2 linked regions of the Cellulosilyticum sp. I15G10I2 genome follow. The protein of the gene in region 1 interacts with the protein of each later gene in a pairwise test. Links are inferred from orthologs where the notes say so. Each region holds a gene or a part of one and is shown in the gene's direction. Other genes may lie near its edges. The genes, in order: recA and dprA.

What was found.
Region 2: the proteins of recA (region 1) and dprA interact in binary tests that used the Bacillus subtilis proteins (3 or more experiments, as listed by UniProt). The link is inferred for Cellulosilyticum sp. I15G10I2 from one-to-one orthologs.

The regions. Positions count from the first base shown.
Region 1 is NZ_FMMP01000006.1:430,605-433,867, forward strand. Bases 111-3,035 are described here. They hold recA (recombinase RecA), read left to right. Parts: upstream 111-1,006; coding sequence 1,007-2,065; downstream 2,066-3,035. Other genes in these bases: BN3326_RS01990 (competence/damage-inducible protein A), read left to right, coding at 111-928; rny (ribonuclease Y), read left to right, coding at 2,259-3,035. In the rest of the region: more of BN3326_RS01990, read left to right, coding at 1-110; more of rny, read left to right, coding at 3,036-3,263. UniProt on the Bacillus subtilis protein: Multifunctional protein involved in homologous recombination, DNA repair and competence.
Region 2 is NZ_FMMP01000006.1:571,850-575,102, forward strand. What follows is about bases 22-2,936. They hold dprA (DNA-processing protein DprA), read left to right. Parts: upstream 22-890; coding sequence 891-1,982; downstream 1,983-2,936. Other genes in these bases: BN3326_RS02690 (YifB family Mg chelatase-like AAA ATPase), read right to left, coding at 22-775; topA (type I DNA topoisomerase), read left to right, coding at 1,996-2,936. Outside these bases: more of BN3326_RS02690, read right to left, coding at 1-21; more of topA, read left to right, coding at 2,937-3,253. UniProt on the Bacillus subtilis protein: Protein that helps load RecA onto ssDNA during transformation. Binds cooperatively to circular ssDNA, is able to bridge different segments of DNA. Favors the loading of RecA onto SsbA- or SsbB-coated ssDNA and formation of RecA-DNA filaments.

The DNA.
Region 1 (3,263 bases):
TTTTTTTAATAAAATCGGAAGATATATGCCGGAGTGTAATAAAAAACAAGCAGCTTTTCCTAGAGATGCCTATATACTTGAAAACAAAAACGGAACAGCACCGGGCTGTATTTTGACAAAGGATAAAAAACATATTATTCTTCTTCCGGGACCTCCAAAGGAAATGAAACCTATGCTTGATGGCTATGTATTGCCTTATTTTAAAGAAAAATTAAATTGTGCTTATCATACGATTGATATTAAGTTGTTTGGTATTGGTGAAAGTGAAATGGCAGAAAGAATAGCACATTTATTAGGTGAGACTGAATATGTCAGTGTTGCCCCTTATGTAGGAGACTATGAGGTTATCGTTAGAATCACAGCGTACGGCAGTAATGAGAAACAAGCTATAGAAACGACTGAAAAAATTAAAAATAGTGTATGTGAATGTTTAGGAGAATATGTAATAGGGTATAATCAAGATACACTTGAGAATGTTATACTTGAGCTTATGAAAAAGCATCAGTATACTATTGCAACTGTAGAATCTTGTACAGGGGGCATGATTGCATCTACACTTGTCAATTGCAGCGGGATTTCTGCGTATTTTAAAGAAGGTTTTATTACGTATAGTAACGAGGCAAAGAAAAAGTATGCAGGTGTTTTAGAAGAAACCCTAATAACATATGGTGCAGTGAGTGAGCAGACAGCCAAGGAAATGGCAGAGGGAATCAGGTTAAGAACAAAAGCTGATATTGGATTATCAGCAACGGGGATAGCGGGACCAGATGGAGGCACCTCTGAAAAACCAGTAGGGCGTGTTTATATCGGAATTGCTTTTCCGGATAGAACTTATGTTTATGAACTGAATTTAAATGGCACAAGGCAGGTAATTAGAGAAAAAACAGTAAAAAATTTATTATTTCAACTATATAGAAACTTAAAATAAATTTAGACTTGATATTGCAAATAAAATTAGTTATAATAGGATTAGAACAAGTGTTCGATTACTGGAGAGGTGAAAATAATGAATAATGATTCGAAAAAAGCATTAGATGCAGCTATTTCTCAAATACAAAAGCAGTTTGGAAAAGGCTCTATTATGAAACTTGGGGAAGCAACGGAAACCAATGTATCTACATTTCCTACAGGGTCTTTAAGTCTGGATATTGCACTAGGTGTAGGGGGCGTTCCCAGGGGAAGAATTATAGAGGTGTTTGGTCCAGAATCTTCTGGGAAGACTACAGTTACATTGCATATGATAGCAGAAGTTCAACAAAAAGGAGGTATAGCAGCTTTTATCGATGCGGAGCATGCATTAGATCCAGCTTATGCCAAAAAACTTGGGGTAAATATTGATGAGTTATATATTTCACAGCCTGATAATGGTGAACAAGCTTTAGAAATTGCTGAGACCATGGTGCGTTCAGGCGCGATTGATTTAGTTGTTATTGACTCTGTTGCAGCACTTGTGCCCAGAGCAGAAATAGAAGGCGATATGGGAGATTCACATATGGGTCTTCAAGCAAGACTTATGTCACAAGCACTTAGAAAATTAACAGGGGTTGTTAATAAATCTAAATGTACTGTTATTTTCATTAATCAGCTTAGAGAAAAAGTAGGGATTACTTTTGGTAGTAATGAAACAACTACAGGAGGACGTGCACTTAAATTTTATGCTTCGATCAGGTTAGATGTGCGTAAAATAGAAACGCTAAAACAAAGTAATGAATTTATTGGAAGCCGTACCCGCGTAAAAGTTGTTAAAAATAAAGTTGCACCACCTTTTCAACAGGCTGAATTCGATATTATGTATGGTGAAGGCATCTCTAAAGAAGGTGATGTGTTAGATTTAGCTGCTAATATAGATATCGTTAATAAAAGTGGTGCATGGTACTCTTATGGAGATATTAGATTGGGACAAGGCCGAGAAAATGCAAAGATTTACCTTAAGGAACATTTGGACTTACTCGGTGAGATTGAAAGTAAAGTAAGACAGCATTATGGTATAAATGCATCGGATGAGAATGAAAGTAATGAGGATTTCGGAGAGGCTCTTTCGTTATTAGAAGAAATTGATGAATAAAAGAAGATAGGGCTATGCTCTATCTTCTTTTATTCATCAAAAAGTATAAAATGACACTTGCTTTAGGTATACTTATATGAAAAAGTATATTTTGGGCGCAGATACCAAAAGCTATATATGGCACAATGCTTGACAGTATTTTTAAAACGTTATACAATTATGTTGTTATTTGCACATAGCAAAAAATAGGGAGGTGGTAAATATAAATAGCATAGCAATCATAATAGTAGGATTCATTGGAGTTATTTTAGTTGGAATAATAGCCTTTTCTAGTGGCGTATTTTATAGAAAGCGTATAGCTGAAGCACAAATAGGGTCTGCAGAAGAGAAGTCTCGAAGGATTATAGATGATGCTATAAAGACTGGGGAAGCTAAAAAAAGAGAAATGCTTTTAGAAGCTAAAGAAGAAAATATTCGTATTAAAAACGAGCTTGACAAAGAAGTGCGCGAAAGAAGAAACGAGCTTCAACAATTAGAAAAAAGGTTAGTGCACAAGGAAGAAACGCTTGATAAAAAAACAGCGGCCCTTGAGCAGAAAGACGAACAGCTTCAACATAAAATTGATAATGTTGAGAAAGTAAAGGTCGAGATAGATACGCTTCATAAAAAACATTTAGAAGAGCTTGAAAGAATATCAGGACTCACTCTAAGCGAAGCTAAACAATATCTGTTAAGAACCATTGAAGATGAGGTCAAACATGAATCTGCAATACTTATTAAGGATATAGAAGCTAAAACAAAAGTAGAAGCAGACAAAAAAGCAAAAGATATATTAACCAATGCTATTCAAAAATGTGCAGTAGATCATGTAGTGGATACCACTGTCTCTGTAGTGCCTTTGCCTAATGATGAAATGAAGGGAAGAATTATAGGACGAGAAGGTCGAAATATCCGTACGCTTGAGACACTAACAGGAATAGATCTTATTATAGATGACACACCAGAAGCTGTTATTTTATCTGGATTTGATCCTATAAGAAGAGAAATCGCTCGTGTAGCACTTGAGAAGTTAATTGTAGATGGGCGTATTCACCCAGCACGTATCGAAGAAATGGTAGAAAAAGCAAGAAAAGAAGTAGAAGTTCTTATAAGAGAAGAAGGAGAGGCAGCAACGTTTGAAACAGGTGTGCATGGTCTCCATCCAGAGCTTATTAGATTACTTGGAAAAATGAAATTCAGAACAAGTTATGGACAAAAT
Region 2 (3,253 bases), 140 kb from region 1 along the record:
AGTTAGATAGTTTATTTGCAATACTGTATATTTTGGTTATTTCAATACACTCATCGTCAGTAAGTGGAGGAAGTATAGAAATGAGTCTGTTTGCTAGCATGGTTTTACCGGATCCTGGTGGGCCGATAAGGAGTGCGTTGTGATAACCGGCAGCACAAATCATAAGGCCTCTTTTGACACTTTCTTGGCCTTTTACATCAGCAAAGTCAATGTCATAGATATCATCAGCCGTAAGGGGGGGGTTAGAACATTTGCTAAGCGCTTGTTCATTTTTAGTAAATGCCACAACTTCTTGCAAACTATGGGCGAGAAATAGAGTTCCTTTTTGGATAAGTGAAGCTTCCTGTGAATTATCATAAGGCACAATACAGTTTAACTCAGGATTTTCACTAACTGAACATAAGATAGGAAGAAGACCTCTCACACCTCTTAAATTGCCGTTTAAAGCAAGCTCGCCAATATAAACACTATTTTGAAGGGCTGATATTGGAATTTCTCCCATACAGCATAATATGCCTAAAGCAATAGGAAGATCATATAAGCTTCCTTCTTTTTTTACATCAGCTGGGGCTAGGTTGATGGTTATCTTACGCATAGGAAATTTGAAACCACTATTTTTAATAGCACTTTTTACACGTTCTCTTGATTCTCTGACGGCACTATCAGGAAGACCTACAATTTCGAAGCCGGGAAGACCATCGCAGATGTCAACTTCTACATCTACATGAATTGTATTGACGCCATTTAATGAGTAACTGTTTAATTTACAAAACATTAGGTTATCCTTTCTATAAAGCCATTTTTAAGATTATGGGTTTAATTTAAAATATTTAAACATTTTTATAATAAGAGTAGAAATATTTCTAAAAATATAGTAAAGTGGTGATTGAATGGATAAAAAATATAGTATGTGGCTGCATAAATTAAGTATACCTGAATATATTAAAGTAAAAATGATAGAACGTTTTAGGAGTTATAAAAAAATATACGAGGCTAATGCAACTGACTATCAACAATTTAATTTAGAAAATAAGCAGATATTGAAAATTGAACACTCAAAAGAAACGTTAGAAGATCTTTCGAAAATGATTAAAGTATATGAAGATCAAAAAATTCATATAGTAGATATATTAGATAACCACTATCCATATTATTTGAAGCAAATATCAGATCCTCCTATTATCTTATTTATTAAGGGCGATTTAAACTTTTTAAATCAGCCAACACTTGGTATAGTAGGATCTAGAAAGTGTTCTGAATATGGATTTGAGACAACTTATAGGCTAGCTAAAGAATTAGCAGAACAAGGAGTTGTTGTCATTAGCGGTATGGCTTATGGGATTGACGAGGCAGCACATAAAGGTGCATTAAAAACGGGGCATACAATAGCAGTAATGGGAACAGGTATAAATATATGCTATCCAAGTCAAAATCAAGATATCTATCATTTGATTGCGCAGAAGGGGTGTGTAATATCAGAATATGATTTAGATACGCCACCGCTGCCTTATCAATTTCCTAAAAGAAATAGAATTATTAGTGGCATGTCTATGGGGATATTGGTGGTGGAAGCAGATATTAAGAGTGGGTCGTTAATTACAGCGAACCTAGCATTAGAGCATAACAGAGATGTTTTTGCTATACCGGGTAATATTAATAGCAAGCTAAGTTCAGGGACGAACGAGCTTATTAGAAATGGTGCGAAATGTGTTACAAAAATAGATGATATTATTGAAGAGTTTCCACTTTATATTAAAACAAAAATGGGAACCTTGCAAAAAAATACATTAAAAAATGATAATTGTAAACTTGCACAAGATGAAAGTATAGTATATGCTTATTTAAGTCAGAGTCCAATTAATTTGAATGAATTATTTAAAAATACAGAACTTCCCTATGAAATAGTTTATCCTAGTTTAATTAAATTAGAAATCAAAGGACTTATAAAAAGACTACCAGGGGAAAGATACGTACGCGTTTAATGAGGAGGTAAATATGGCTGATAATTTAGTAGTTGTAGAATCTGCAGCTAAGGTTAATACAATTAGTAGATTTTTAGGCAAAAATTATAAAGTCGAAGCATCAGTAGGACATGTGCGAGATTTGCCAAAAAGTCAATTAGGTATTGATACAGAAAATAACTATGAACCTAAATATATTACAATAAGAGGAAAAGGTGAATTGCTTCAAAAAATGCGCAAGGATGTAAAGAATGCAAAATGTGTTTATTTAGCAACTGACCCGGATAGAGAAGGAGAAGCTATTTCTTGGCATTTATATAATTCGCTTAAGCTTCAGGATAAAAAGGTTTATAGGATCACTTTTAATGAAATTACGGAAGAAGCCGTTAAAGAAGCTATTAAACATCCAAGAACTATTAATATGGATCTTGTAGATGCGCAGCAAGCCAGAAGAATCTTAGATCGATTAGTTGGCTATAAAATAAGCCCGATATTATGGAAAAAAATTCGCAAAGGACTAAGTGCAGGTCGTGTGCAATCAGTTACTTTAAGACTTATTAGCGACAGGGAAAAAGAAATAAGGGAATTTATTGAAGAAGAATATTGGTCTATTCAAGTGCATCTAAGGCATAATAAGGATAAAGCTTTTGAAGCAAAACTTGACAGTAGAAGTGAAGAAAAAATAGAAATTAAAAATGAAGAAGAAGCTAAGAGAATTATAGAGGCATGCGAAAAAGGCGAATACAAGGTTATAAGTACAAAAAAGAGTACTAGGATTAAAAATACTGTGCTGCCTTTTACAACAAGTACCCTTCAGCAAGAAGCAGCTAAACATCTAGGGTTTTCTACACAAAAGACAATGAATATAGCACAGCAACTTTATGAAGGGATTAAGGTTGGTAAAAAAGAGGTAGGCGTAGTAACGTATATTCGTACAGATTCTATTAGGGTGTCTGATAAGGCGAAAGAAGAAGCTTATGAGTATATTAAAGAAAAATTTGGTGAGCGTTATTTAGGTGAACAAAAACAGCCTGCCAAACAAAAGAAGGGAAATATTCAAGATGCCCATGAAGCTATTAGACCAACCTATATTGACTATAAACCATCAGAAATCAAAGAACATTTGTCGAAAGATCAATATAAGCTGTATAATATGATTTGGAATAGGTTTATTGCAAGCCAGATGTCGCAGGCTGAATATGAAACACATTCAATTAAGATTAGAAATGGGGAGTATGTTTATAAAGCTTCATATTCTATTGAACTATTTGATGGATTTATGAAAGTTTATA